Regions from separate parts of the Exiguobacterium sp. s64 genome, predicted to be linked through region 2. Evidence: riboswitches for the same ligand, from Rfam matches in the RefSeq annotation. Region 2 holds a riboswitch; each other region holds the start of a gene.

What was found. Region 2 has a riboswitch for S-adenosylmethionine ahead of KNP64_RS03825 (MetQ/NlpA family ABC transporter substrate-binding protein). Riboswitches for the same ligand answer to the same signal wherever they lie in the genome.
Region 1: it holds a riboswitch for S-adenosylmethionine, as region 2 does, so the genes downstream of both, KNP64_RS11175 (methionine ABC transporter ATP-binding protein) here and KNP64_RS03825 (MetQ/NlpA family ABC transporter substrate-binding protein) in region 2, are expected to answer to the same signal.
Region 3: it holds a riboswitch for S-adenosylmethionine, as region 2 does, so the genes downstream of both, KNP64_RS06050 (2,3-diketo-5-methylthiopentyl-1-phosphate enolase) here and KNP64_RS03825 (MetQ/NlpA family ABC transporter substrate-binding protein) in region 2, are expected to answer to the same signal.

The regions. Positions count from the first base shown of each region.
Region 1 is NZ_JACSLH010000007.1:70,738-81,161, reverse strand. Features, by position in the region: gene KNP64_RS11205 (acyl-CoA dehydrogenase family protein) at 1-181, shown strand, start outside; gene KNP64_RS11200 (hypothetical protein) at 271-999, shown strand; gene KNP64_RS11195 (arsenate reductase family protein) at 1,045-1,407, shown strand; gene gcvH (glycine cleavage system protein GcvH) at 1,447-1,830, shown strand; gene KNP64_RS11185 (PTS sugar transporter subunit IIC) at 1,873-2,925, opposite strand; gene KNP64_RS11180 (thioredoxin family protein) at 3,117-3,371, shown strand; SAM riboswitch class I at 3,825-3,930, shown strand; gene KNP64_RS11175 (methionine ABC transporter ATP-binding protein) at 4,008-5,036, shown strand; gene KNP64_RS11170 (methionine ABC transporter permease) at 5,026-5,688, shown strand; gene KNP64_RS11165 (MetQ/NlpA family ABC transporter substrate-binding protein) at 5,719-6,549, shown strand; gene KNP64_RS11160 (MDR family MFS transporter) at 6,654-7,868, shown strand; gene sufC (Fe-S cluster assembly ATPase SufC) at 8,041-8,802, shown strand; gene sufD (Fe-S cluster assembly protein SufD) at 8,815-10,083, shown strand; gene KNP64_RS11145 (cysteine desulfurase) at 10,085-10,424, shown strand, end outside.
Region 2 is NZ_JACSLH010000002.1:44,186-54,609, reverse strand. Features, by position in the region: gene KNP64_RS03835 (aminotransferase class I/II-fold pyridoxal phosphate-dependent enzyme) at 1-1,002, shown strand, start outside; gene KNP64_RS03830 (iron-containing alcohol dehydrogenase family protein) at 999-2,015, shown strand; SAM riboswitch class I at 2,056-2,160, shown strand; gene KNP64_RS03825 (MetQ/NlpA family ABC transporter substrate-binding protein) at 2,233-3,054, shown strand; gene KNP64_RS03820 (methionine ABC transporter ATP-binding protein) at 3,064-4,098, shown strand; gene KNP64_RS03815 (methionine ABC transporter permease) at 4,070-4,732, shown strand; gene KNP64_RS03810 (Spx/MgsR family RNA polymerase-binding regulatory protein) at 4,760-5,155, opposite strand; gene KNP64_RS03805 (DUF302 domain-containing protein) at 5,318-5,701, shown strand; gene KNP64_RS03800 (hypothetical protein) at 5,807-7,099, shown strand; gene KNP64_RS03795 (hypothetical protein) at 7,111-8,367, shown strand; gene KNP64_RS03790 (hypothetical protein) at 8,402-8,806, shown strand; gene KNP64_RS03785 (methyl-accepting chemotaxis protein) at 9,185-9,919, shown strand; gene KNP64_RS03780 (M48 family metallopeptidase) at 9,957-10,424, opposite strand, start outside.
Region 3 is NZ_JACSLH010000003.1:17,971-28,394, reverse strand. Features, by position in the region: gene KNP64_RS06075 (ABC transporter permease) at 1-564, opposite strand, end outside; gene KNP64_RS06070 (sugar ABC transporter ATP-binding protein) at 566-1,939, opposite strand; gene KNP64_RS06065 (sugar ABC transporter substrate-binding protein) at 1,939-3,015, opposite strand; gene mtnA (S-methyl-5-thioribose-1-phosphate isomerase) at 3,008-4,042, opposite strand; gene mtnK (S-methyl-5-thioribose kinase) at 4,039-5,190, opposite strand; SAM riboswitch class I at 5,272-5,374, opposite strand; SAM riboswitch class I at 5,580-5,681, shown strand; gene KNP64_RS06050 (2,3-diketo-5-methylthiopentyl-1-phosphate enolase) at 5,751-6,908, shown strand; gene KNP64_RS06045 (2-hydroxy-3-keto-5-methylthiopentenyl-1-phosphate phosphatase) at 6,905-7,555, shown strand; gene KNP64_RS06040 (methylthioribulose 1-phosphate dehydratase) at 7,552-8,169, shown strand; gene KNP64_RS06035 (1,2-dihydroxy-3-keto-5-methylthiopentene dioxygenase) at 8,183-8,716, shown strand; gene KNP64_RS06030 (TerC family protein) at 8,754-9,587, opposite strand; gene pdxR (MocR-like pyridoxine biosynthesis transcription factor PdxR) at 9,880-10,424, opposite strand, start outside.

The DNA of each region.
Region 1 (10,424 bases), on a different contig from region 2:
AGTGTTCAAGCAAGTCGAACTCATGGCGAAAGAAGTGTTGTATGCGGCCGCATCGGGCGACGAGCAGCGCATGCTCTTGTCGGCGATGAAGAAGTTCAGCCGTTATCAGCCAATCAACGTCATCGGCACGAAACGCGAAGTCGCAGCGAGTCTCATCAAAGCGAACAAGTTTATCGTGTAAGCAAGCGAGAGAAAGGGTGGACCGGACGCGGTCGGCCCTTTCTTTTTGCCTTGCCGACACCGTACAATGGACAGAAGGAGGCGAAGTAGATGAGACGTAAGGCATTGTTAGAACGGATGGATGAGATTGGCCGCTCAGTCGCAGAGCATGATGGGACGCTCATGCTCCTCGCGCTCGGTTCGATCGGGCTCGAGACGGATCGGCTCGACGACTATTCCGACCTCGATTTCTTCTTGATCGTCGAGGATGGGCATAAGGCCCGCTTTATCGACAATTTGGATTGGCTCGCCGTCGAGCCGCTGGCGTACCAGTTCCAAAACACGAAAGACGGCCATAAAATCATGTATGAGGACGGCATTTACGCCGAGTTTGCCGTGTTTGAAGTCGTGGAGATGCCTGGCATCGCCTATACGCCGGGCCGTGTCGTCTGGCAGCGTGACGAAGCGCTCCACGCGTTCGCGACGCCGAACGTCGTCACAGACGTCCCTGACGCCGCGTATTGCTATGAAGAGGCGCTGACGAACCTATACGTCGGCTTGCTCCGGGAGCGACGTGGCGAGCGACTTGCGGGCTTTGAACTCATTCAAGTCGCGGCAATCAATAACGTGCTGAAGGCACATGGAGAGATGAGTGATCCGTTCAATCCGACGCGACGCGTCGAGACGAAGCATCCTGACGTGACTAGGCTCCTTGAGCAAGGGGTATTAGGCTATGGGCGTTCCGTCGAGGCGGCAGCTGCGATTCTCGGTTATATCGAGGCGCGTCATCCGGTGAACGCGTCGTTGAAGCGAGAGATTGAGCGTTTGCTTGAAGCGTGAATGGTCGATTCGGAATGTGCTACATTTATAGAAGAGGTGATGAACATGGTGACACTATATGGCTATCCGCCATGCAGTACGTGTAAAAAAGCAGAGAAGTGGTTGAAAGAGAACGGTGTCGACTATACATACGTCCATATCGTCGAGGCGACGCCGTCGAAAGACGAGTTGGCCGAGCTGTGGAAACAGTCGGGCCAGCCGCTCAAAAAGTTCTTCAATACGAGCGGGCAAGTGTATCGGAACGAAGGCATCAAAGACAAGCTACCAAACCTATCAGAAGACGAACAACTCGAGCTTCTTGCGAGCAATGGTATGCTTTTGAAGCGCCCAATCGTGACAGATGGTCAAAAATCAACTGTCGGATTTTCAGAAAAGTCGTTTACAGACGTTTGGGGCGAAGTGCTATAATACTCGTGTGAGTCTAATTCATTTGAGGGGGAAGTTAGGATGAGCAAAGTACCTGCCAATCTACGTTATTCAAAAGAGCACGAATGGGTTGAAGTGAACGGAAGCGTTGCCCGCATCGGGATCACAGATTTCGCACAAAGCGAACTAGGGGATATCGTCTTTGTCGAACTTCCTGAAGTCGGTGGCACAATCTTACTCGACGAGCCGTTCGGTTCGGTTGAATCGGTCAAGACGGTTTCGGAGCTTTATGCACCGATCTCAGGGAAAATCACAGCGGTGAACGAATCACTCGCCGATTCACCAGAACTCGTCAACGAGGCACCGTTCGAAGGCGCTTGGATGATCGAAGTCGAGTTGAACGACGCGTCAGACGTCGACAAACTCATGTCAGCCGAAGAATACGAAGCGATGATTCAAGGCTAAACAAAACCCGGTTTCTCTTCACGAGAAGCCGGGCTTTTTTGTTCATTCGAAATCGAGGCGGTAATGATCAGGCTGGATGAGCGACGTCCGGTTGAACAGGCGGTAAAAGATGATTCCGAGCGTTATCGGGATGAGTCCGAACAAGACGATGACGAGCATGACGTTCCAGAGCGCGAACCCTCCCGGCATCAAATGCAAGGCGTTGATTGGCCCGATGAGGCCCGAGACGCCGAAACCGGCACTGATCGGCGTGCCTTCGATCCGAAGGATTCCTGCGAGCGCTCCGAGGATGGCCGCATTGGCGAGTACGGGCAACATCATGATCGGACGACGGACGAAGTTCGCCATTTGAATCTTCGGTGACCCGAGGAAGTGGGCGATCGACGTTCCCGTCGCGTTCATCTGCCAGCCGGCGATGGCGAGACCGAAGCCGGCGGCGACGACCCCTAGGTTGGCGGCCCCTGCCGCGACACCAGACAGGCTGATCGCTGTAGCGATGCCGACCGTCGAGATTGGCGAGACGATGATGAGCGAGAACGCCATCGCAATCAACATGCCCATCACAATCGGCTGCAGTTCCGTCATCGTCATAATGATCGTCCCGACGTATGTTGTGATTTGTGAGATGTAAGTGAGCAGGAACGCCCCGATCCCTCCGGCGACGACGATGACCGTCATCGGTAAGACGAGCACGGTGTATGTCTTCAAGCGTGGCGACAACTGCATGACGAGGAACGTCGCGAGAGCAGCCGTCACACCGGCCGTGATGACGTCACCGATTCCGGCCATGAGGAACGCGCCTTCCTCGATGCGGATGGCGCCGCTCCCGACCTGGGTCGCGATGCCGATTGTGCCGGCCTCGAGTGCCGAGCGTCCGAACTGCATGGCGACAGCGACACCGATGATAACCGGTAAGAGACGCATCGCGATCGTCGTCGCATCTAAGATGAACTGCAAGGACGGAACATAAGGTAAGATGGCTTTCGTTAATTCACCGAGCAAAGCGCTCGGGATGAGGGCGATGAGGATGGCAAGACTGAGGCCGTTCAAGACGTTCATCAAAAACTGTTTTCCACTAAGCTTCTCTTCCGTCATTGGGGATTCACCTGTCCTTTTCTACTGGTATGCTGTTATGTACAAAAGCAATAAAGTTAATGACCATACTATGCCTCTTTCTAGCAAGCGTCAATACAAAATGTTGAAATGTTCAGAATTTTTCATTTGAGCACAACTTTTGAACCGACCGAGCCGGATTCATATACTTATGAAGAGAGGTGAATAAAATGATGACAGACGGATTCTTATATATATACGCCCCGATGTGCGGTACATGCGCCGTGGCCGAGCGGATGCTCTCGGTCGTCGAGGCAGTCGACCCCGAACTCCAGATTGAAAAGCGCGATGCCAACTTTATCCCGAACGAGCTCGAGGCGTATCAGGTCATGAGCGTCCCGGCGCTATTGAAGCTGGAGAATGGCCAAGTTCGCGATCGGTTGTACGCGTTTCAAAACGTCCAGCACGTCCTATCTTTCGTTAAATGAGATAGGACGATTAGAATAATCTGAAAATTTTAAATAATCAGTTGACACAGAAAGTTCACGAATGATATATTCATTACAACATCTTACTTGAACACAACATAGGACGAGATTTTCCCGTCATCAAGACGTTTTCGAACAACCGCTGCATGAGCTTACGCGATTTTAGGTGGACCTTCCCTTCGATTGTCCCCCAAAAAAATCAAGCGTCGGGGCACCGGTCGCGTAATTGCATGGTCCGTTCGAAGACCGAGTGATGGTTGGGTCAAAATCCCCCATATAAGGATGAATGCTCTGATCGGGCAAAAGAGGTTCATCTATGGGTTGTCCTTCAGTGACTCAAGGTACTACGTTCTGTGTCATCCTCGGATGGCACCTTTTTTTATTTTTTCGCATAAAATAGTTTGACATGAAAATAATATGTCGCTATGATAAGGCTAATCGAATACGCAACCACTCTTATCAAGAGAGGCTGAGGGACTGGCCCTATGACGCCCAGCAACCGCGGAGCAATCCGAAATGGTGCTAATTCCAGCAAGGTATTTACCTTGGAAGATGAGAGCAATCGTTGTCCGTACGATAAAGTACGCACGTTTGCTCAAACGTGCGTACTTTTTTTGTTGTCAGGAGGGAAATGGATTGATTCAATTACGCAATGTGGCCAAATGGTTCGACACGAAAAACGGTCGGGTCCAGGCGGTCGATGATGTGTCGCTTACAATCGAAAGTGGCGAAATTTTTGGAATAATCGGATATTCAGGGGCGGGGAAGTCGACGCTCATCCGCTTGCTCAACCGACTCGAGGCACCGTCAAGCGGTGAAATCGTGGTCGCCGGCAGCGAGCTGACGAAACTCACGCCTAAGGAACTGCGCGGGGTGCGTAAAAATGTCTCGATGGTGTTCCAACACTTCAACCTATTATGGTCGCGCACGGTCGCTGAGAATATTAGCTTCCCGCTCGAACTCATCGGGGTACCGGCGAGTGAGCGCAAACGCCGCGTCCAAGAGCTCGTCGAACTCGTCGGCCTCGCCGGACGGGAAGACAGCTATCCGTCACAACTATCGGGCGGCCAAAAGCAGCGAGTCGGGATCGCCCGTGCGCTCGCTACGAATCCAGAAGTGCTCCTCTGCGATGAAGCGACGAGCGCACTCGACCCGAAGACAACGGACTCGATTCTCGAACTGCTTGTCAGTATCAACAAAAAACTCGGTTTGACGATCGTCCTCATCACCCATGAGATGCACGTCATCCAAAAGATTTGTCACCGGGTCGCCGTCATGGAGGCCGGGAAGGTCGTCGAGACCGGACAAGTCGCCGACGTGTTCCAACATCCGGAACAGCCGATCACGAAAGAATTCGTCAAACAGATCGGCGCGGTCGAGGACATGTCGCTCACGTTCGAACATTTGAAAGCCCGGTATCCGAGCGGTCAAATCGTCAAGCTCAAATTCTTGAACGAGACGGCCGAACAACCTATTCTGTCGGAAGTGTTGAAGCAGCATGACATCGGCTTCAACATCATCGGCGGGAAGGTGACGCAGTCACAAGTCGGTGCCCTCGGGACATTATTCATCCAATTGATCGGAGAGCCGGCTGAAGTCGAGCGGGCCATCGCCTCAATCCGATCGCATGCAGTGGAAGTGGAGGTAGAAAGCGATGTTTCCTAATGTAGATTGGCAAGTCATGCTCGAACAGACGTGGCAGACACTTTATATGACACTCGTCGCCGGAGCCGCGACGTTCGTCATCGGTCTCGCGCTCGGGATGCTGTTATATGTCACGAACGAGCCGCTCATGATGAAGAATCGTCCGATTTATACGGTCATCAGTGCGGTCGTCAACATCTTCCGGTCGATCCCGTTCATCATTTTGATCATCTTGCTCATCCCGTTCACGTTACTCGTCGTCGGAACGATGCTCGGGTCAACGGCAGCACTGCCGGCACTCATCATCGGTGCAGCCCCGTTCTATGCGCGGATGGTCGAGCTCGCGCTTCGCGAAGTCGACCGCGGTGTCATCGAGGCGGCTGAATCGATGGGTGCGACAAAATGGCAGATCGTCTATAAAGTATTATTCCCTGAAGCGTTGCCGGCCATCGTGTCAGGCATCACGGTCACGATCGTCGCGATCGTCGGTTACACGGCGATGGCAGGGGTCGTTGGGGGCGGGGGACTCGGGAACTTGGCGTTCCTCGAAGGGTTCCAGCGTTCACAAAGTGACGTCACGTTCGTCGCGACCGTCTTAATCTTGGTTATCGTCTTCGTCATCCAGTTCATCGGCGATCGACTCGTATCAGTAATTGACAAGCGTTCCGCTTGATCTAAATAGAAAATTTGGAGGGGTTTTATAATGAAATCATGGAAAACAGTACTCGGATTGACAGCAGCTTCAGCACTAACAATTCTCGCGGCTTGCGGCGGCGGGGATTCAGAATCAGGTTCAGGCGATGACAAGACGCTCGTCGTCGGCGCCTCAAACGTCCCGCACGCTGAGATTTTAGAGCACGTCCAAGATGAGTACGAAGAGAAGGGCTATACGCTCGAAATCAAGAAGTTCCAAGACTACGTCCTCCCGAACAAAACGCTCGCAGACGGGGAGTTGGACGCGAACTACTTCCAACACGAGCCGTACCTCGAGTCGCAAATGGCTGAAAATAAAGACTACAAATTCGCTTCAGCCGGCGGCGTTCACATCGAGCCGATTGGTGTGTACTCGAAAGACTACGCATCACTCGATGAGCTTCCAGACGGCGCGGAAATCATCATGAGCTCGTCGGTCGCTGACCACGGACGAATCCTCACGATGCTCCAATCAGAAGGCTTGCTCACGCTCGCGGAAGGCAAAACAGTAGACGCGACGGTGTCAGACATCGTCGACAACCCGAAAAACTTGAAATTCAAGACAGACGTCGAAGCGGCACTTCTCCCGCAAGCGTTCAACAACGGTGAAGGGGACGCGGTCCTCATCAACACGAACTACGCGATCGATGCCGGCCTCAACCCGCTCGAAGACGCGATCGCTCTCGAAGGCGAAGATTCACCTTACGTCAACTTGATCGTCACACGTGAAGGCGACGAAGATGACGAGCGCGTCAAGGCACTCCTTGAAGTACTCACGTCAGAAGAGACACAACAGTGGATCTTGGACGAATACAAAGGTGCAGTCGTACCGGTCAAATAATAATTTCGTCAAGGCCCGGGCTATCCCGGGCCTTTTTTGTTTGGAGTAGTTTTGACGCATCAATAGAAGTACACTACATATATGTAGGAAAAGGGGGGATTCGGATGAACATACGACACATTCATCCGCTGACGCTGGGCGTCTTGTTTGGCACATTTTTTGCCCGGCTGTCGACATTTTTTGTGATGCCGTTTTTTGCGATTTATCTCGCGACGCTCGGTTTCTCGGCGAGCGTGATCGGGACGGTGTTTGCCATCTCGGCGTTATCGGGGTTATTCATGAGCTTTTTCGGGGGGACGCTATCCGACCGCTACGGGCGCAAACAGCTGATGCTGATCGGTATCGCGTTGAACGCGATGACGTTCACTGGTTTCGCGCTCGTGACAGAATTATTTTGGTTTTATATGTTCTCGGTACTTATGGGCGTGTCGCGGTCGTTCCTCGAACCGGCGTCGCGCGCGCTCATCAGCGACACGACGCAGCCGGACCAGCGCGTCATCGTCTATAACGTCCGCTACTTTTTAATCAATATCGCGGCGGCAATCGGGCCATTGCTCGCGGTCGTGTTGTCGCTCACCGGGGCAAAGAGCGCCTTCTTCGTCGTCACGGGCGTCTATGTGTTATACGGTCTCGTCATCTCGACGCTGTTCCGGAAATATCCGTTCGAGGAAGGGGACGGCGTCAAAGTCCGGCCGCGCTTGACGGAGACGTTCCGTGTGTTACAACAAGATAAGACGTTCCGCTACGTCATCATCGGGATGATTTTCGCCATCATCGGCTATAGTCAGTTCAATGCGACGTTGCCGCAGTTCATCGCGTTCCATGACGGCTTCAGTGATGGCTCACGTTTGTTCGCCTATCTGTTGACGGTCAATGCGATCACCGTCCTCGTCGTCCAATATCCGATCATGCGCTTCGGGATTCGCGTGTCGCCGATCAAGTCACTTTTTTTCGGCGTCGGGACGCTGTCGACGGGGCTCCTGCTCATCGGTTTTGCGACTGAGACGTGGGTGTTGTTCATCGCGATGGTCATCTTCACAATCGGTGAGGTGCTTATGTTCACGATGACGGACGTATTGACCGACGAATTGGCACCGGCTCACCTGCGCGGGACGTATTTCGGGGCGATGGGGTTGACAGCGCTCGGTCAGACGATCGGCCCTGTCATCGGTGGGGTGTTGCTCGATGGGTTTGATAACGCCGCGTTGCCAGTGTTTGGAAGCTTGGCCGTGTTGACGGCTTGCGGCGCCTTCTTCTTCGCCGGCGCCTTGAAAGAACGGAAAGCAAGTTTGGCCTTAATCGAGGAAAAAGTTGGATAAAGTCTTGATTTCCCGATATTCTCATTCTCAACATTTAAGTTTTATTGAGAATGAATAATAAGGTGAGTCGCTTGAAATAAAAAATTGCCTAGATTAAGATTAGAATATATCTAATCTACGCCAAAAATGGCGAGAAAACGGAAGGGGTATCCGAATGTCTAACGTACCACACATGAAAATTGATGACCTCCGCGTCTCAATCGAAGGAAAAGAGATCGTCAAAGGTCTTAATCTTGAAATTAAAGGTGGCGAAATTCACGCCATCATGGGTCCTAACGGGACGGGTAAATCTACACTCGCATCGGCACTTATGGGACATCCATTGTATGAAGTAACAGGCGGAAGCGTCGATTTGAACGGCGAAGACGTACTCGACATGGAAGTTGACGAGCGCGCGCAAGCCGGAATGTTCCTCGCGATGCAGTATCCTGCTGAAATCAGTGGTGTCACGAATGCCGATTTCTTGCGTTCAGCAATCAACTCACGCCGCGAAGAAGGACAAGAAATCTCACTCATGAAGTTCATCCGTGAACTCGATGCGAAAATGGACGTCCTCGAGATCCCTTCAGAAATGGCACACCGCTATTTGAACGAAGGCTTCTCAGGCGGAGAGAAAAAACGTAACGAGATTCTTCAAATGATGATGATTAAACCGAATATCGCCATCCTCGATGAAATTGACTCAGGTCTCGACATCGATGCGCTCAAAGTCGTCGCCAAAGGCGTCAACGAAATGCGCTCAGAAGAGTTCGGTTGCTTGATTATCACGCACTACCAACGTCTCCTCAACTATATCGAGCCAGACTTTGTTCACATCATGATGGACGGGAAAATCGTCATGTCAGGTGGCAAAGAGCTTGCACAACGACTCGAAGCTGAAGGTTACGACTGGGTGAAGCAAGATCTTGGAATGACAGTAGACACAGAAGCGTAAGGAGGCTGTACGATGACCGTACAATTTGAATTGGATGCACAAGCAGTAGCGGCACGTGCAGAGGCGCTCGGTGGACCAGCATTTATGGTCAACCGTCGCAAAGAAGCAGCAGAACTTGCGCCGACTCTCGCCTTGCCAAAAGTTGAAAAAATCAAGATTGATAAATGGGACTTCGTCTCTGGAGACGTCGAACTCACGAAGCACGACGGCTTGACGCCCGAAATCGAAGCACTTCTTGGAGACCATCGCACAAACGTGCTCGTTGAACGCAACGGTCATGTCGTCTACAACGAACTTGCAACGCCAGAAGGTGTCCTCTTCATGGGCATCAACGAAGCAATGGAACAACATCCGGAGCTCGTCGAGAAGTACTTCATGACAGAAGGTGTCCGCGTGGACGAAGAACGTTTGTCTGCGTTGAACGCTGCTCTCATGAACGGCGGTGCGTTCCTATACGTACCGAAGAACGTTCAATTGAAGGACCCGCTCCAAGCCATCTTCACGATGGAACAAGCGAACGGCGCGCTCTATCATCACACGATCATCGTCGCAGACGAAGGCAGTGAATTGACGTACATCGAGAGTTTCCTCTCGAACACGAACGAGCCGCACACGGTCAATGCCGTGACAGAAGTGTTCGCTGCCGCGAACGCGAAAGTCGTCTTTGGTGGTGTCGATCAGCTTGCTGATTCGGCCCTCTCATTCATGAACCGCCGCGGTGTCGTCTATGAGAACGCACGCCTCGAATGGGCGCTCGGTCACATGAACGATGGCAACTCGGTCGTCGAGACGAAAACGCACCTTGTCGGGGACAACACGTTCTCAGACACGAAAGCCGTCACGATCGGTCGTGGCGCACAGAAGCAAAACTTCAACATCCGGACGGACCATTTCGGGAAGTCTTCAGAAGGGTTCATCTTGATTCACGGTGTCCAAAAAGATTCAGCCACGGCCATCTTCAGTGGAACATCGATGATTCACCATGGCGCTTCGAAATCGAACGGCGTTCAAACGGAACGTGTACTCATGTTGTCTGAAAAGGCACGTGGGGATGCGAACCCGATTCTCCTTATCGATGAGGACGACGTCATGGCAGGTCACGCCGCTTCGGTCGGACGCGTCGACGACGTGCAACTCTACTACTTGATGAGCCGTGGTTTGTCACGTAAAGAAGCCGAACGGTTGATCATTCACGGATTCTTGAACCCGGTCGTCGAGCAACTCGCGATCGAGTCGGTCAAAGACCGTCTCCGTGAAGTCATCGAAGGGAAAGTGCGTTAAGATGATCGATGCCTCGATTCGTAAACAGTTCCCGATTTTAGATCAGGAAATCAACGGTCATCCGCTCGTCTATCTCGACAGCGCGGCGAGCTCCCAAAAACCGCTTGCTGTCATCGAGGCGATCGAGGATTACTATCGCCGCATCCACTCGAACGTGCACCGGGGCGTCCATACGCTCGGGACGCACGCGACGGATGCGTATGAAGGGGCGCGGGAGCGCGTCCGTTCATTCATCAACGCCGCCGTCCCGGAAGAGATCATCTTCACACGCGGGACGACGACGGCGATTAACCTCGTCGCGTCAAGCTACGGGGATGCCAACGTCGGCGCGGGGGATGAGA
Region 2 (10,424 bases):
CTTGATGCCTCGACCCATCAATACGGTCCGTTCCGCGGTCAGGCCCGTCTGAAACAAGCGGTGGCGACGTTTTACTTGAATGAGTACGGCGTCGAAGTCGATCCCGAGACGGAAGTCGCGATCCTCATCGGTTCCAAGTCCGGACTCATCACGTTGCCGCAATGCGTACTCGAACCTGGCGACGGGATCTTGCTACCGAATCCCGGCTATCCTGATTACATCTCGGGGGCACGCCTCGCCGGTGCCGTCGTCCGTGACCTCGTCCTCCGGGAAGAGAACGGCTTCTTGCCGGACTATGAGACGCTCGATACGCAAAATGCAAAACTCATGTATTTGAACTACCCGAGCAATCCGACGGGGGCCGTTGCCACGCCAGCCTTCTTTGACGACACCGTTCGGTTCGCCCGGGAGCGGGACTTGATGGTCGTCCACGATTTCGCATACGGCAGCATCGGATTCGATGGCCACGTCCCGCCTAGCTTCCTGCAGGCGGAAGGGGCGAAAGAAGTCGGCATCGAGGTATATACGATGTCGAAAGCGTTCAACATGTCCGGTTGGCGCGTCGCCTTCGCCGTCGGGAACGCGGACATCATCGAGGCGATCAACACGTATCAGGACCACGTCCACGTCAGCGTGTTCTCGGCCATCCAGGCGGCGGCTGTCGCCGCGCTCGAGGCCCCACGCTCCATCCGGGACGATTTGGCCCGACTCTATGAGGCGCGACGCGATCGCCTGATCGATGGGTTGAACCGGGCCGGGTGGGCCGTCGAGCCGCCGGAGGGTTCGTTCTTCGTCTGGGCGAAAGTGCCCGAGGGCGATGCCAAATCGTTCTCGCGTAAGTTATTGTACGAGGCAGGAGTCGCCGTCACCCCGGGCTATTTCTTCGGTTCGGAAGGGAACGGATACGTCCGCTTCGGTCTCGTCTCACCGGAACCGAAGATTGACGAGGCGGTCGAACGAATCGAGCGGTTGTTTGCCGCCTATGAGGAGGTGCGCGCATGATTCGTCAGGCCGTCCTTGAATATGACCACGCCGATGACGCGCTCGACCGTCTGGATGACTTAGTCGACGGCCGACGTGCCCACGTCCTGCACGGTCAGAACGGGTATGACGTCGTCCGAGCCATCTTTCCGGCCATCGCGGACTATCCGGCAACAAGGTTCAGCGGGGAGTGCACGGACTCGGAAGTCAAACGGCTCAAACCGTTGGACGCCGACGTGTTAATCGCCGTCGGAGGCGGCAAGCTCGTCGATACGGCCAAACTCGTCGCCTATCAACGGAACGTCCCGCTCATCGTCGTCCCAACGCTCGCCTCGAACTGTGCGGCGTTCACACCGCTCAGCGTCGTCTATCAGGAGGACGGGAGCTACGACCGCTACGACATGTTCCGCGTCGTCATCGAACGGGTCATCGTTGACTCACGGGTCATCTCGCGCTCACCATATGAATACTTTCGGGCCGGTGTCATCGACACGGTCGCGAAGTTTTACGAGGCCCGTTATTTGAGTGGTGACAGCTCAGCTGACGCCGGCGTCAACACCGGACTCGTCTTGGCCGAGCAGTGCGGGCGTCTCGTCGAACTTGAATTGAGCGAGCACGCTTTTGAGTCGTATAGTGACGACGTCCGCTTCGCGGTCGATCACGTGCTCGCCATCGGCGGCGCCGTCGGTGGATTTGGTGACGCCGGGACACGCGTCGCCGTGGGCCATGCGGTCCATAATGCGCTCAGCCGCTTCGAGTCGACCCACTCTTTCTTGCATGGAGACAAGGTCGGCTTCGGCCTAATCGTCCAGGAGCGGTTGCGTCGCTCGGCCGATGCTCCGTATTTGGAGGCCTGGTTGAAACGGTTCGGTGCACCGACGACGCTCGAGGCGCTCGGGGTCGGGTCGGGCGACATCCCGGTACTGGTCGACTCCGTCATGACGGAAACCGAACTGCAACAGTTGCCGGAACCACTCGATAAAGACTTTTTGAAAATAATTTTTGAAAATTTACAATTTTCTATTTACAATTAAAAGAATTAAAAGTAAGATGATAACAATTTAATAGACCGATTGCTTATCAAGAGTGGTGGAGGGACTGGCCCTGTGAAACCCGGCAACCAGATCGTAATGATCATGGTGCTAATTCCAACAGACGATATCGTTTGGGAGATGAGCGTGTCCGACTTTGACTTGTCGTGCCCGCCACTCTGAATGAGTAGCGGGCTTTCATTTTGGAGGAGGAAAACAAATGAACATCAAACAGAAAACAGTACTTGCAGGAACGTCACTACTCGCCGCCATCTCGCTCTCGGCATGCGGACAATCGGACGCGAGCGAGTCGCTCAGCACGGAGTCGCTCACGATCGGCGTCACGGGCGGGCCGCACCAACAGATCGCCGAGAAAGTGAAAGAACTCGCGGCCGAAGACGGCCTCGAACTCGATATCAAAGTGTTCAACGACTATAATACGCCGAACACGGCGCTCGCCGAGGGTAGCCTCGACGTGAACAGTTATCAGACGCTCTCATTCCTAGAACTGCAAAAGTCCGATAAAGGCTATAAAATCGACGACGTGTTCAAGACCGTCGCTTTCCCGATGGGTCTCTACTCAGAGAAATTGACCGACATCGAGGACTTGAAAGAAGGTGACAAGGTCGCCGTCCCGAACGACCCGGCGAACGAGCTACGCGCGCTCCGTCTGTATGAGACAGCGGGACTAATCACGCTGAAGGAAGGATTGACGGACAAGGCGACGAAACGTGATATCGCCGAGAACCCGCTCAACCTTGAATTCATCGAACTCGAGGCGTCGCAGCTCCCGACCCAGCTCCCGGAAGTCGCACTCGCTGCCATCAACACGAACTTCGCGATGGGTGCCGGCCTGTCGATCAATGAGGACGCCTTGTTCCACGAAGACACGGTCGACAACCCGTATCCGAACTACGTCGTCGTCCGCACCGATAACAAGGATGACGAAGTCGTCGAGACACTCAAATCGTACTATCACTCGGACGAGGTCCGGACGTTCATCGAAGAGACGTTCAACGGCTCAATCGTCCCGGCGTTTTAAGGAGGACCTATGATCGCACTTAAAGGAATCACGAAGACGTTCACGGTGAACAAAGGTGCCGTCACCGCACTCGATGACGTCTCGCTCACGATCGAGAAAGGCGAAATCTTCGGCATCATCGGTCGAAGCGGGGCCGGCAAGAGCACGCTCATCCGCATGATCAACCTGCTCGAACGCCCGACGTCGGGCCAGGTCGAGATCGAAGGACAGGACATCACGAAGCTCGACAAACGTGGGCTCTCAAAACTCCGCCATCGAATCGGAATGATCTTCCAACATTACAACCTGCTCAAGACGGCGACCGTCGAAGATAACGTCGCCATCCCGCTCCGGCTTGAAGGTCTCGACAAGGCAACGATCCGCGCTCGCGTCGACAAATACCTCGACATCGTCGGCTTGACGGACCATCGAAAACATTATCCCGAGCAACTCTCGGGCGGACAGAAGCAACGTGTCGCCATCGCCCGGGCCCTCGCGCACGAGCCGGACATCCTGCTTAGCGACGAGGCGACGAGCGCGCTCGACCCGGAGACGACCGAGTCGATCCTCGACCTCTTGCTCGACATCAACCGCGAGCTCGGGCTGACGATTTTCTTGATCACGCACGAGATGGAAGTCATCGAGCGCATCTGTGACCGGGTCGCGGTCATCGAGGCCGGCCGGATCATCGAAAAAGGGGACGTGCTCGACGTGTTCTCGGACCCGCAGCATGCGACGACACGCAAGTTCTTGAAGACGAACCTCGATGTCCCGAAAGAGGTCGTCGTTGAGTTGAGCACGCACGGGATGCTCGTCAACTTGTCGTTCATCGGCCATCAGAGTGAACAGGCTGTGCTCGCCCAGTTGACGAAACGGTTCGGCTTGCTCCCGAATATCATCGGGGGTGGCATCAAAAAGCTAAAAGGCGGTCTCGTCGGCAATCTGCTCGTCCATTTGGACGGCGATAAGGCCCAGACCGATCAAGCCGTCCGCTTCTTAGAGGCGAGCGGTGTGAAAGTGAAGGAGGTGACGAACCATGCTTCAGTTTTGGGAAAATTGGGGTGACTTGATTTGGACGGGGACGATTCAGACGCTCACGATGACCGGCATCGCGCTCGTCATCTCGACGTTGATTGGACTGCCGCTCGGGACGCTTCTCGTCTTGACGCGACCGAACGGCCGGCTCGCCAATCGTTATTTCTACGGGGCGTTATCAAGTGTCATCAACGTCGTCCGTTCCATCCCGTTCATCATTCTCTTATTCTTCATCCTCCCGTTCACCCGCTTCATCATGGGCACGACGATTGGCGTCCAAGGCGTCCTGTTGCCGCTCATCGTGTTCACGGCACCGTATATCGCCCGACTCATGGAGTCGGCGCTACTCGAGGTCGACCGTGGGGTCGTCGAGGCGTATGAGGCGATGGGCATCTCGACCCGGAAAATCATCTGGTACGTGTTGATCCGTGAGGCCCGCTCTTCGATCGTGCTCGGTCTGACGATTGCGACGATCGGTTTGATCGGGGCGACCGCGATGGCAGGACTCGTCGGGGCAGGCGGACTCGGCGATATCGCCTATCAATACGGGCATCTCCGATTCGAGCCGGAGGTCATGTACGTGACCATCTTCGTCTTGATCCTGCTCGTCCAATCGATTCAATCGTTCGGTAACCGCTTGGCGGCCCGACTCAAGAAGGCATAAGAAAAGAGCTCTGCTTCGGCAGGGCTCTTATTTGTTGTCGAGCAATCGTTTCAATTCGGCGATTCGGTCATGGCGCGGGATGAACGTACGAATCTCTTTCTCGCTGAACCCGATTTGAATCCGATTGTCGTCGACGACGATCGGACTCTTCAAGATTTGGGGGTGCGACGCCACAAAGCTGTACAGCTCACGGAGCGACATCTCGTCAAGTTGGTCCGCCGCTTGTTTGTACACGCTCTTTTGGATGGACAACAGGTCGGTCGTCCCGTTCTCGGTGAGGCGGAGCATGTCTTTGAACTCGGTGAACGACATCCCTTGATCGGTCAATTTTTTCTCGATGAATGGGATGTTCTGTTCGCGTAACCAATCAATCGTCTTACGGGAAGAACTGCAGCTTGTATGTGTGAATACGGTGACCGTCACGGCAACCACTTCTCCTTTACGTAAGTATGGACTTCTTTATTTTCTCTCATCCATACGTAATGGACGTCGAATATGTTTCAAATCACATATACTTTTTTCACGATTTGTTGATCCTCAGTTCGGGTACATGACGAGAGAGACTACAATCGAGGAGGGATTCACATGTTTGATTATACGGTCAAGACCGATCAGACGGTCGAAGCGGTCGTCGAGAAGCTGAAAACGACGCTCAAAGAAGAAGAGTTCGGGGTGCTCTGGGACTTCAATTTGAGTGAGACGCTTGAAGAGAAAGGCCAGCCAATTGAGGGGGACTATCGTATCCTTGAGGTATGCAATCCGAAAGAGGCGAAGAAAGTCATCACGGCGCACCGAGAAGGCGGGTATTTCCTCCCATGTAAGCTTGCCGTGTTCACAAAGGACGGGGCGACCCATGTCGGGATGCCGAAGCCGACGAAACTGATCGAACTGATTGAGGATGAATCGCTTCAAACTGTGGCCCGTGACGTCGAGACGCGATTGACGCGTGCGATTGATCAAGCCGTCTAATTGATACACGTATCCCGTCCATGAAAGTGGACGGGTTTTTCGTATTCCCACCTAAAGTCATATAATGGTAAAATTGGTACAAACAGATGGTAAGGGGCGGATGTTTTGAAAAAGTTAGTCGGTTTACTTGTGTTATCCACCGGGTTATTGGTCGGATGCAGGGAGGAAAAGCCAGACGTCGTCAACTTGTCGTACGTCAACGCACATTGGACTGTCAGTAAGTATTCACTCGAACAACCTGAGGAGATTGAGGCGGTCGGTGAGACGCTACAGGCCTGTACCGGGAAATTGACGACTGAATTGAAGGGAGACTTGACGGTTTACGATACGGTCATTGCGAATCGCCATCCGATGACAGACACCGGCGAAGAGTATGCCTATAAAGCGGTGACCTACATAAAAGGGGATGAGCATTATGTGCTTTGTCGTGACGTGCTCTCGGAACGTTTCCAAGCCGAGGTCATCGATGCGTTCCCTCACTTCGTCAATACTGAGAAAGGGAACCACATACAGCGAATCCCGTTCATCGAACCTGCTGGTGAGAGCGCCGAAGCAACATTCCTCGATGCGGATGAATTAATGGATCCGAGCAATGCTGTCGAACCTTTTCTTGATACCCTCGTCACGTTCACACCGGCCGTCCACGGCGAGATGGAATTGACGATTGGAGATCGACCGGTCCAATTTCCGTTGGTGATGTTCGACCCGACGATGGCGCATATGGACGAGATTAAAGTCGCAATCGGATATCATCCTGAAGAACAGAAACCATATGTGTTGATGAATCTCGCGGACCTGTTTTTCTCGGTGAGTCCGATAGATGAAATCGTCGACCCGTTGAATGAAGAACGGTTATATGAGGAGTTGACAGTCAAACGCCTGCCGCTCCAATCGGAACTGTTGCCCGACAAGTCCTATCCACTGTACGAGTTCAATTATACCCGTGAAGGAAAGCCGGTGACCGAGATGGTGACCATCACATATCGTGCCAAGGAACTGTTGACGACTTCCGAACAAAAGGCGCTCAAGGACAATCCGGACGAGCAGTATATGCCGACTGTGAGCGGTCCACTGATTTACCTACACGAGAAACCGTTCAACAACGAATCGATTTTGACGTATCCGACCGTGTTGCGTGCGTCTGGGAACGAGATGGACGACCTGATTCAAGCAATCGACGGCGCTGAGCCGACCAACCGCTCGGGCGATGCAGGGGAGTATCCGTACCTCACAATCGTCGACGGGCTTAAAGGTCAAGAATTTGAGGTGACATATAAACAGCGCTCGAAGAAGCTGGACGTTTACGTGACCGACCGAGTGACTGAGGAGACGTACAAACTGACGAGCGAAGGGGCCGAGACGTTCTTGTCCTATTTCCCGGATTTGAAGAAGAAATGAGTGGCTTGAACATGAAGAAACGAACGCTAATGACATTGTCACTGTTGTGGTTGACGGCAGGCTGCTCGGAAGATATTGACGTCGTCCGTTATGGTCATATCGAGGAACATTGGCAGGCCGAGCGGGTTACGATGAACAGTCAGGAGCCTGTAGTGGATGCCGAAGCCATATTGAACCAATGTGAAGACGGTGAACCCCTGTCCGAACTGAATGGAGAGACGTTTTCCGTGCTTGGAATGGCGTATGCGACCCGGGCCCCGCTTATGAAAGATGACTATTATGGATATAGTTTTAATGAAGTGACCTATGTCGAGGGGGATACAATCTATGCGCTCTGTAAATCAGACCGGATGGACGGGATGGAAGGGTATCGGGCCGTCGAGCTTGCAGAAAGACCTGCCTACTTGAAAGACGAGGTCGGAACTGAAATGTCTGCTCTTCCGACCGTCTATATCGCGACCGAAAATGAACGGGCTGCGTTACATAAGCCGGACGCCTTCTATGACAATGAACAAGACATCGAACCGTATCCGGTCACACTTATGAGGATTTCGCCTGGATTTAGTGGCACGGTCGAGATTGGGATTGAAGAAGGGGGCTACTTTACCCCATCTTTCCACTTTTTGCCGAACCTTAGACCGTCCGATGTGTTTATCGCATTAGGACGAGATAAGGCCACTAACATGCCTCATCTGCTCCAGTCTTATGGTGGAGACAAGGCTCGCTATTCCTCCTCCATTTTACAAGATGCCGATTTGCTCAACGGGGCTGACAGTTTAACCTTCCGTCGAATCCATAACGGTGGCACGATGGAACCGATGACAGCCTATCCGCTATATGACGTCACGATTGACGTGGACGGACAAAACGTAACAAAAACCGTGTCGATGCGCTATCGAACGAGCCCTCTCTTGACCGTTTCTGCAGATCAAGACGAGATAGCGGTCGCTTACCTCCATCAGTATCCGTATCACCGGGAAGTCCCGCTCCCTTACCCTGATGCTGTAAACGTGAGCGGCAAAGCTTATGACCAGTTGGTCGAAGCCATCGAGACCGCGCGCCCGTCGACGAAGAGTGGTGAGACGAAAGACTATAAGTATTTGACGCTGTGGCGTGGGAATCTCGGTCAACAGTTCGAAGTCAGTTATCAGCAACGGTCGAAAAAAGTCGATGTCTATGTGAAGGACGTGAAGACCGGGAAAGTGTTCAAACTGTCGAGCGCCGGGGCGGAGACGTTCCAACAGCTGTTCCCGCAGGCGTTCGAATGAATGGATTGGACGTAAATCGAGGAGGGATGCCCTGTTGAAACGCATGTTGTCAGGATGTGTCATCTGTATGGGACTGCTTCTTGGCGGTTGTGCCAGTAGCGAGGAAGACTTGGATCCGTCTCGCATCGACTATCAGACGTTAAACACGGATGGTGCCTATGGACCCATACGCACCATTACCGACGCTGAGACGATTACTCAGCTTGATCGAACGACGGATGAGGTTGAATGGGAAGACCAACCCGTTCCAATCGAGCGGGACCCGGATGTGAGAGCGACGTTCGTCTATACGCCGGACGATGCGCCCGAGCGTTCGCTCGACTTCGGGATTTGGTACGAAGAACAGATGATGGGTGGCATCAATCCAAAGGATAGCCGCGGTGAACTTAACGCCGCACAAGTCACGTTGTTGCAAGCCATTTTCAAGGAATCGGAATAATCAAGGGTCCGTGCCTGGCATGGGCCTTTTTTTGATGACCAGCGTCAGAGAGAACAATTGGAAAACACTTCAAATTCAAGATATTGACTCGATTTCAAAAACCGACGCTATTCAGGACTTTTCACACAGGGTACACTAGAACTCCGCTACATTCCAGGAATAAAGCACTAAAGGAAATCGAGAAAAGAAGGTAGGAATAATCGGAATGGAACTGACAAAGACCGCTAGCCTCTCATTCCCTGACGTGCTCCGTGCCCTCGAGGCCAACGTGGCGATGATCCGATTCGACCGTCAACGACGCGTCGTCGATGTGAACGACCTATTCGCCAAGGTGATGAAATATAAGTGTGACGAAATGATCGGGATGCACCATCACTTGTGTTCTGCACGCCAAATTTCGTCAGCAGCCCAGACTATCAAGCATTTTGGAACAAGCTGTTCGACGGCTTCAGTTCGGCCGACAAAATCGAGCGAATCGACGCCCGGGGTGATTCGATATGGCTCGAGGCGACGTATATGCCGATCTATGAACAGGACGAGGTCGTCGGCGTCGTCAAAATCGCCTCCGATATCACGAGTCGGCAACAGACGATCGAGGAATATGCGCGCTCGTTCCGTGACATGGCAGAAAACCTTGACGACCGTGCCCGGCGTGGCATGGAGGAGAGTCAACAGTTGAAGCGGACAATCGAACGCCTCGACGCGGACTCAAATCAGAATTTAAAGACGCTCGCTAACTTGCAGGAGCAGGCTGCCGAGATCACGAAGATCGCCAGTACAATCAAAGAGATCGCCGCCCAGACGAACCTGTTGTCGCTCAACGCCGCCATCGAGGCCGCGCGAGCAGGTGAACATGGTCTCGGTTTCAACGTCGTCGCGACCGAGGTGCGGAACTTGTCACGTCTCGTCGAACGTGCCGTCATCGAAGTGCGCGCGAACACGGACGGGATGAATAAAGAACTCGTCTCGATTGTTGACGGTGTCTCTCGCTCCAGTACGGATATTCAAGAGAGTGTGCGCATCATGGAACAGACGCTCGAGCGGTTCGTGCATATCGAACAGTCGGCCGAATCGCTGAACGGAACAGCCGAGCGGTTCACGTCCGCCATCTAAAAAAACCAATCGGACGTGCCCTGTACGAGGGACACGTTCAATTGGTTTTTTTGATTTGCAGCGTATGGCCATGCTGTCTCAACCAGGCCATCGCGCCGGTGACATCCGGATAGACCGAAGCGAGCGTCGACCAGAACGCGTTCGAGTGGTCAAAGTGGACGAGGTGGGTCCATTCGTGGGCGATGACGTAATCCATCACTTCTTTCGGGGCGAGCATGAGCCGGACGTTGATGGAAATCGTCCCAGTTGAACTGCACGACCCCCAACGCGTCTTTTGGTTACCGATGCGAATCCGCTTCGCCCTCACACCGAGCAATCGTTCGTAGTGGGGTGCACGTTCGGTGACGTGGGCGAGCGCATGCTCTCGGAGCCAAGCCTCGTACGCTTCCCGTAGCGACGACTCGCCCCACGCGAGCGGACAATAGAATTTTTCCCCATCGAAGCGAAATCCGGTCTCAGCATCGCGTTTCACAAGCGGCAACGTTTCCCCGTACAGGAGCAACCT
Region 3 (10,424 bases), on a different contig from region 2:
AAGCATCAAGATGGCGACGAACGGGACAGGACCGATCGAACCTTGGCCGATGAAGAGGAACGACGGGATGAATCGTCCCGGTGCCGTCCCTCCTTCAATCGGCATATTGTCGTAGATTGAAAAACCCTTCGTATACGTCAATTGGACCCCATTGATGACGTACATGATGGCGAGCGTCGCGAGCAAATCCGGTAACCGAAACTTGATTGTCACGAGCGCGTTCAATAGTCCGACGAGCACGCCGAGGGCAATCGGGACGAGCAAAGCGACGAGCAGTTCTTGACTATGTAATACGAGACTCGACGCCGCACCGATTGTCGCGAGGCTCGCCGTTGAGCCGACCGATAAGTCGAACCCGCCGACGATGAGCGAGAACGTCACTCCGAGGGCGAGCAGCGAGACGATCGATACGGACTTGATGATGTCGCTGAAGTTCGCGTACGTCAAAAACTGGTCGTTCGTCACGCCGAAGACGGCGATGAGTGCGAGAATCGCGAACAACGTCCCGTATTGACCGATGCCACTGAAGCGTTTCGTGCGTTGTTTGATGACGAGTTGGGCCATGTTAAACCCCTCCTTTCTGTTGCCAACGGCCGCGGTCGAGCCAAAGCGTCCGGTTGGCGATCAATTCTAGTTCATGCGGTTCACTCGACGTAAAGATGACAGTCTTTCCACTTTTCGCGAGGCGGGTGACGAGTTCATAAATATCCCGTTTCGCCGTCACGTCGACGCCTTTCGTCGGTTCGTCGAGCAGATAGACGTCCCGGTCCTCGAGGAGCCATTTGCTGAGGACAACTTTTTGTTGATTCCCCCCGCTCAGCTCTCGGACCGGTTGCCCGACCTGGTCGTATTTCACACGGAGCGAGGCCAAGACGCGCGTGACTGCGTTCGCCTTCCCTTCGATCGCGAGGACGTTCCGTTCAATCGAATCGTCGAGGAAGAGTCCCTGTTTCCGGCGTTCTTCCGGTACGAGGGCGAACCCGGACCGGACCGCCTGACGCGGTTCTCGAATCTTGATTGGTTTTCCGTCCAACGTCATCTGTTGTTCAACGCCGGAGAGACCGAATAGCGCCTCGATCAACTCCGTCTTCCCGCTCCCGGTAACACCGCCGATGCCGACGACTTCGCCTTTATACGCCGTGAACGGCAAACTCGTCCCGAACGCCGGTAACGTGAGCTCTGCCTGAATCCGCATCTCGGTTTCCGGAACGGCTTTCTCTACCGCTTCTGCCATGTCAGATCCGCTCAAATACGTATGGATATCCCGTTCTGACAACGCCTGAAACGGCCCTTCATAGGCGATACGGCCATCCCGGAGGAACGTCGTCGTCGTGGTGACGCGCGACAGTTCGTCCGACCGATGCGTGATGAGAAGAATGCCGACACCTTCCTCTGCGAGCGACTGCAATAACGTGAGCAGTGACGTCGCATCTTCCGTCGACAAGGCGGCCGTCGGTTCGTCGAGCAAGAGGTAGGCCGCATCACTCGCGAGCGCCCGGGCAATCAAGACACGTTGTTTGACGCTGAGCGGGAATCGTCCGACCGGTTCGGTCACGTCAATCTCTAGTCCGACACGTTCCAAGTAGGTGGCCGCTCGCTGTTTTAGTTCACGAGGACGAATCCGTTCGACCGCCTGCCACGGCACGACGTTTTCATAAATCGGTAAATCGAGATAGAGGGCGTCATCGACTTCTTGCGACACCGTGATGATCCCACGGCGTATCGCCTCGGCCGGTGTGAATGTGACCGGTGTCTCGTCGAGCTCGATCGTCCCGGATGTGGGGATGATGGCGCCACTCAACAGCTTCACGAGCGTGCTCTTCCCGGCCCCGTTCAACCCAAGCAAGCCATGAATCTCGCCACGGCGGAGCGTGAAGCTGACGTCGTCGAGCACCGTGACATCACCATAGCGTTTCGTGACGCGTTCAAGCCGTAACATCAGTCCGTCCCTTTCATCCAGTCCGACCAGGCCGCGTCTGATGCGCCCCAGTTCGGGACGTATTGACCGAGGTCGTCCATCGTTACTTTCTCGTCCGGCAAGACGTCGCGGTCGACGAGATATGGGTCGACCGAATGAATCGACGGCGTCTCTTCACCAGCTAATTTTTGATACGCGTAACGGACTTGAATCCGTCCGATTTCAGCCGGATCGGTCGCCGCCGTCACTTTCCACGGGCTACCGTCCTCTTGCATGAGCTGCAAATCTTCATCGCTCAAATCAATCCCATAGACGGCGATCTCATCGCGTCCGGCCTGTTTGATGGCACGGCTCGCACCCTTAGCGAACTCGTCCCACATCGCGAACACGGCATCAATCTCACCTTCCGGATACTTCTTCAAAATTGCTTCCATCTGGCTCTGTGTGTCGAGCGCCGTATTGTTCGTCGCCGAACCAAACTTGGCGACTTCTGTGATACCCGGGTAACGCTTCAAGAACGCATCATAAATCGTGTGGCGACGTTCCATCGGTGTGAAGCCACCAACCCAAATCGTGACGATTTTGCCTTCACCGTCCAAATCTTCGGCGAGCGCCTTGAGTGAACGCCAAGCGAGCGAATAGTCGTCTTGGTCGATGACGGTCACGCCTTCGTTCGTCAAATCGTTGTCGAACGCGACGACTTTGATGCCTTTATCGAGCGCGCGTTGGACCGGTTCTTTCAACGCATCGGCACGGCCATGGTCGATCAAGATGACATCGACGCCTTGCGTCGTCGCCGTATCGACATAGCTCGCCATCTTCGACAGGTCGTTGTCGGCGTTGTACACTTTCACGTTGCCGCCGAACGATTCGACTTGTTCCGTCACCCCGTTGATATACTGCGACGAGAACGTCCCGATCGACATCTGCATGATCAGGGCGACATCGATATCTTTCGGAAGTGTGGCATTCGAGACCGAGACGGGTTTCGTCTCCGGTGTCTTCTCAGCCGGCTTCGATGGGGCCGCTTGTTCGTTCGTGCAACCGACGAGCGCCAAGACGAATGTGAATAGTAAAATTAATAGTTTTTTAGACATGAATTGTTCCCCCTACATGATGTGTGATGGCAGTCTCTGTCGGCTCGAACACACCCGCCTCGGTGATGAGTCCGGTGATGAGGTCCGGTGGGGTGACGTCGAACGCCGGATTGAAGACGGTGATGCCGACGGGTGCCGTCGGTTGACCACCGATATGTGTCACTTCTGACGGGTTCCGCTCCTCGATTTCAATCGTGTCATCCGCCGTCAAATCGAACGTCGAATGCGGCGCCGCGACATAGAACGGAATGCCGTAATGTTTGGCAAGGACGGCGAGCTGCAACGTCCCAATTTTATTGGCGACGTGACCCGTCCGTGTGATACGGTCAGCTCCAACGATGATGGCGTCGACTCGTTTTGACTGAATCGTCCAAGCCGCCATATTGTCGGTGATGAGCGTCACGTCGATATCGGCCCGGTCGAGTTCCCAGACAGTGAGGCGTGCCCCTTGCAGGAGCGGCCGCGTCTCACAGGCGAAGACGTTGAAAGATACGCCCTGTTCTTTTCCGACGTAAAACGGCGCGAGCGCTGTGCCGTATCGCGATGTCGCGATGGCACCGGCGTTGCAGATTGTCAACACGTTCCCCCCGGCCGGCAACACCGTCAGCGCATGCTCGCCGATGGCCCGATATGTATCGACGTCCCGGTCGTACAAAGCGATGGCGCGGCGTTTGATTTCCTCGGCAATCGCCTCAAAGTCGTCCCCGACATTTAAATCAAGGAGCGATTCGATCACGTTTTGCAGATTGACCGCCGTCGGTCTTGTCGCAATCAAGCGGCGTCCGACGAGGTCGAGTCGACGGGTGAAGTCCGGGTCGTCGACTAACCGGCCTGCCTCTTTGGCGAGGACGAACGCCCCGAAGTAAGCGATGGCCGGGGCACCACGGACTTGGAGCGTCTCGATGGCATGTTCGGCCTGTTCGAGCGTCTCGATTGTCACGTAACGCTCTTCATGTGGTAACAACGTCTGATCCAATAGGATGAGTTCGTCCGTTTGCGAATTAAAGCGGATGTTTTGGACCGTCATACGCGCACCCCCGACAAAAGCGTCACCAAGTCGTCAATCGATTCGACGCTGTGGCGTTCTTTAATGAGCGCCGTCCCGAGGGCAAGCGCGTCACGTTTTCGTTCGAGCCGCGTCGCTTCCGGCAACGTCTCGAGATCGGCGACACCGGCGAGTCCGACGGCACGGCGAATGAGTTCGCAACCGGCATAGCCGATCGTGTCGCTGAAGATTGTCCGCAACAATTCGTCGACGAAACCGTCCGTATTGAACGGCTCGACAGCGCGCTCAAAGTTGGCCCGGAACGTCTTCTCGAACGTCTCCCACACCGTCAAGACGTCCGTGAAACGTTCGAAGCGTTTGAGCGGGTCATGGAACGTCGACAGCGTCAAATGGGCGATAATTTGGCCCAAATCAAAGCCGAACGGTCCGTAAAATGCGAACTCTGGATCGATGATTTTCGTCTCTTGTTGAGTCGCGAAGATGCTGCCTGTATGTAGGTCACCGTGCAGAAGCGCCTCATGTTTCGTGACAAATCCGACTTTCAGTTTCGTCACCTCGACCTTGAGCGCCTGGTCTTGCCAGAGGCGTTCGACATCTTCTCGAAGCGCCGCCTCGATGTTGTTCGACTCCGCGTCTTTGAACGGGTCGGTGAAGATGAGCTTCTCGGTGATGTCACACAGTTCCGGGTTGTAATAGTCACGTTCAATCCGCTTCTTCGCGATCGGGCCGGCCGCATAATCCGACGTCGCGAACAGCGTCTCGCCTAAAAATTCACCGACATGACGCGCGAGTTCCGGATAGCTCTCCCCTTTCAAATAACCGGTGCGGACAATCTCATAATCAGACAGATCTTCTAAAATCGTGTAGGCGAGCGTCCGGTCGCTACCGAGGACGTCCGGGACGAAACGCGGCGCCACGTTCGCAAACTCACGGAGTGCCAACTGTTCAATCCATGCCCGTTCGAGTGTAAGCGGCCAGCTCTCACCGACGACTTTAGCGTATGGGAGCGCCTGTTTGACGATTAGGCGCTGTTCGCCTTGGCGAATCCGAAACACGAGATTCAAATTGCCGTCCCCGATTTCCTCACACTCGGCGATTCCGTCTTGCAAGTATCCTAATTGACGGACGTGCTCGACGACAGACTGTTCTGTAAATGGTTGATATGACATGATGTTTTCCCCTTCCTGTACGTTGCCCACAAAAAAAGCCCCTTTCTCCGCGAGAAAGAGGCACAGCCAAAATGGTTGTTCCTCTCATCTGTCAGACATTCGTCTGGTGGATGTAGCACCGTGCCTAATGGTCGGTTGCTGCGGCGTCATCGGGCCAATTCCCTCTGCCAACTCGCGATAAGAGTGGTTTATTCGATTCGGTGAACTTATGTGATGAATATTACGGACTCGACGTCACAATTGTCAACGTCCTTTTCTCCGTGCCACTCGTCTTTTTTTTGTGCATATATGGAAACAACTTCCCAAAATATTTTTTTTGGAAAAAAAGGAATTGACGACGTGACGAATCTGTGTAAAAATTCAATTAAATTTCACAACTTCAAATCACATTCTTATCAAGAGCAGACGGAGGGACGAGCCCGATGATGTCGCAGCAACCGACCAGAGATGGCACGGTGCTAATTCTTGCAGCGAAAGCTGAGAGATAAGAGTTCATTTTTTATGATGACCTCTTGCCTCGGCATGGGGTCATTTTTTGTTTGCCTGGAAGGAGGAACCATATGAGTATCACTGCCACATATGAAATCAAACGGACGGATGCGGTCGCAAGCATTGCCGACAAAATCGCCCTCGAGCTGACCGTCGGCACATGGACTGAGCTGCGTCATTTAGAGCAAGAGCAGTTACAGGCGTACCGGGGTGAGGTCGTATCGACCACCCATACGGAGACGACGAGCCGGTTCACGATCCGCTATCCGTTACATAATGTCAGCCCTGACTTTTCATCCATCTTGACGACGACGTTCGGGAAACTATCCCTCGACGATTCGATTCGGTTAATCGATTTGACGTTGCCCGAAACGCTCGCCCCTCATTTCAAAGGCGCCAAGTTCGGCGTCGACGGGATTCGCGAGTTGCTCGGTGTCCATGACCGTCCGCTCGTCATGAGCATCTTCAAAGGCGTCATCGGGCGTGACCTCGCGTTTCTCGAGCAGCAACTCCGCGATCAGTTCGCCGGCGGCATCGATATCGTCAAAGACGACGAGATTTTATACGACAATCCGCTCACGCCGTCGCTCGAACGGGCCCGGATCGGAGCGGCCGTCATTCAAGCGCACTTTGAGGCGACCGGGAAACGTGTCCTCTACGCCATCACGCTGAGCGGCCCTGTGTTCGGTCTTCGCGACCAGGCGCTCCGGCTGATCGAGGCCGGTGCGACGGCGCTCCTATTCAACGTCTATACGTACAGTCTTGACGCACTGCGCGAACTTGCGAACGACCCAGACATCCGTGTGCCGATTTTGGCCCACCCGGCCTTTGCCGGCGCCTTGACCGGGTCCATCAGTCATTCGCTCTTACTCGGTAAACTCCCACGTCTCGCCGGGGCCGATTTGACGCTCTTCCCGTCTCCATACGGTTCGCTCGCGACACCACGGGACGAGGCGTTCGCGATTCGTGACTTGAGCGCCGAACCGCATTGGTCGAAACCAATTTTACCGGTCCCGTCAGCCGGGATTCATCCGGGGCTTGTCGCCGATATCATTCGTGATTTCGGGACGGAGGTCGTCATCAACGCCGGCGGTGGCATTCATGGTCACCCGGACGGTGCAGCCGCCGGGGCCCGTGCTTTCCGCCAAGCCATCACTCACGTCCTCGGTCCCACCGAAGGACAGACGGACGAACTCGATACCGCGTTAAAGGCGTGGGCGTCACGATGACGGTCCACATCCTGTGCGACTTCGATGGGACGATCACGGCGGAAGACAATATCATCGCGTTGATGAAGGCATTCGCCCCGCCGGCTTGGGTCGAGTTGAAAGATGCGGTGCTCGAACAACGGATTTCCATTCGCTCCGGTGTCGGTCAAATGTTTCAACTATTGCCGAGCGAGGCCGCCCCGGCTTACCACGATTATTTGTTGGAGCGGATCACGCTCCGCCAAGGGTTCCCATCATTTTTAGAACAGGTTCGGGCGCACGGTTGGAAGTTTGACGTCGTCAGCGGCGGGATGGACTTCTTCGTCCAGCCGGTCTTAGATGGTCACGTCGCCCCTGAGCACATCTACTGTAACGTCGCCGACTTCTCCGACGAGACGGTAACCGTCACGTGGCCGCACGCTTGTGACGAACAGTGTACGAACGATTGCGGCTGTTGCAAGCCGACGATTGCCCGCCGTATCGTCAATCCGAGTGACCGCTTAATCATCATCGGCGACTCGGTGACCGACTTCGAGGTCGCGAAGCGTGCCGACTTCGTCTACGCCCGGGGTCAACTCATCACGCTCTGCGAAGACGCAGGCATCCGTTACGCCCCGTTCGAGACGTTCGACGACATCACCCATCACTTGAAGGAGGTGGCCGTATGAGCCTTACGGCACGTTGGCTTGAACTGGCCGAGATTAAAGACGAACTCGCCGCCCGCGACTGGTTCCCCGGAACGAGTGGGAATTTGGCGATTCGCGTCTCTGACGACCCGCTCGAATTTCTCGTCACGGCGAGTGGACGCGATAAACGGAAACGAACGCCAGACGACTTTGTTCATGTCGATGCGGGCGGACGCTTAATCGGCGAACAGACAGGAAAACCATCCGCCGAGACGCTGCTACATGTCGAAGTGTTCAATCGGACGGATGCGACGTGTTCGCTCCATGTCCATACGGTCGACAATAATGTCATCTCCGAGCTCCATGCCGCCACCGGCGAAGTCGTCTTCACCGGTCAAGAAATCATCAAAGCGCTCGGCTTCTGGGACGAGGATGCGGTCGTCCGCGTACCGATTATCGAGAACCATGCGGACATTCCGACTCTTGCGGCCGCTTTCGCCCCTCACATTCACGCAAACGCCGGTGCCGTCCTCATTCGCAATCACGGCATCACCGTCTGGGGCGAGACCCCGGCCGCGGCCAAACGCTATTTAGAGGCTTACGAGTTCTTGTTCAGCTATACATTAAAACTACGCGCCCTAGGCGTCCATTCATAAGGAGGAACCAACCATGGCAACTGTCTATTTCCAACAAACCGAAGAGCGTTACGTCGATCAAACTGAAGTGAGCGCCTTTTTAGAGTCTCGCGGGATTTTATATGAGCAGTGGGACATCACGAAGCTACCGGAAAACCTGCAAGAGAACTATCAGTTGACGGACGAGGACAAACAAGCGATCTTGTCGACGTTCCGTGACGAGATTCGTGATGTATCGGAGCGCCGCGGCTATGAGACGGCAGACGTCATCTCATTGTCAGACGCGACGCCGAACTTGGACGAATTGCTCGTCAACTTCCAAAAGGAGCACCATCATACGGATGACGAGGTCCGCTTCATCGTCAGCGGCCATGGCATCTTCGCCATCGATGACGCCGAGCGTGGCTACTTCAACATCGAGCTCAACCCCGGCGACCTCATCTCGGTGCCGGTGAACACGCGCCACTACTTCACGCTCCAAGACGACCGCAAAGTCGTCGCCGTCCGCATCTTCGTGACGACAGAGGGCTGGGTGCCGATTTACGAGAAACAAGACGTGAAGGCATAAAAATAGGTCTCTCGCATTTGTGCGAGAGACCATTTTTTTAATGTTTGGCAGCGGCTGTCGGTTTTGAAGAGAACCAACCCCATACCGCGATCCCGACCATGACCGACCAGAAGAACACGGTCCACGCCGTCGAGTGGACGAAGCCGTCCGGAAGACCCATGAACGCGAACGGTGTACCGGCAATCAATTCCTTGAAGCCAGGGTGTTCAAGGACGAGCACCGTCAACTTCACACCGACCCAGCCGACGATGATGAAGGCGGCTGTCTCAAGTGTCGGACGTTGATGCAACAGCTTGACGAAAATTCGAGCAGCGAAACGCATCAAGATGACCCCGATGAGTCCACCTGTCAAGACGACGAAGAACTGACCAGAGTCGATCCCACCGATTTCACCGAGACCGAGCGGCGGCAAGCTGACCGCGAGCGCGACCGCTGCGAGAATCGAATCGACCGCGAAGGCGATATCAGCAAACTCGACTTTCGCAACCGTCAACCAGAACTCTTTCTTCGTGACCGGCTTCTCTGTGACAGCCGTCTCTTCTTTCGCCTCAGCAGCGAGATCTTGTTTCGGCTCCGTTTTACGAGCCTTATAGGTCATATACAGATGTCGTGCGCTCATTCCGATCAAGTAAAGCGCACCGAGCGCCTGGACTTGCCAGACGTTGATCAAGAATGAGATCAAGAACAAGGCGATGAAGCGGAAAACGAACGCTCCAAGTAATCCGTAAAATAGTGCCTTCTTCTGTTCTGTCCGCGGCAAGTGCTTGACCATGACCGCCAAGACGAGCGCGTTGTCTGCAGAAAGTAGCCCCTCGAGACCGACGAGTACGACGATGATCCAGGCGTACTGCAGAATTAACTGCCAATCCATTAAAAACATCCCCTTTTTTGTTGTGTTCCTTCATATTTAACAGTGATCTATTTTTTAAGTTCACAGGAACATTTTATTCCCGATTCATATCGAAATCAATCTTCTTTTCTTCAATTGCTGAAGTTTTTTTATTTATGAGGACATGCAAAGTGTTACTTCTACTGTTATTTTGCGATGATTTTAACCGTTATCTTGCACTTAAAAGTGTGTGTTAGGTGACGAACGTTCGTAAAATGATTTGACACATTTACGAACGCTTGATAGATATGAAACCTATTCTTAAGACTTTAACTTAGGGACTTTTCCAGACCGATGCAAGCGATTGAATGCCCTTCCGAATTTCTCCAACACTCAAAGCCCCGTATCCGATGATCACTCGGTCGGTGGATTTGGTTTCTTGATACATATGGGATACGGCATCAACTGCAATGCCAAGCGAATGCGCCCTTGCAATTGCTTCTCGTTCCGTTAAGAAGGCAGGTAATTGGACAATGATATGCAATCCAGCCTCATCTCCTCTAACAGAAAAATCTTCTCCTAAAAATTCATCTATCGCTTCAATCAAGCACTTTCTCTTTGAGCGGTAAAGGGTTCGCATTTTGGCGATGTGCTTCTCATATCTACCTGTCTTAATGAATTCTGCAACAACTAACTGATCGATTTTGGAAACAGTGGATTTCTGCAGTGCATTGAATGCTTCATATTCTTTCACTAAAGATAAGGGGAGGACAAGATAACTGATTCGAATAGAAGGCAGTAAGGTTTTTGAGAACGTACCAAAATAAATAACTTGATTTAAAGAGTCTAAATGAGCCAACGTTGGAATGGAGGCTCCTC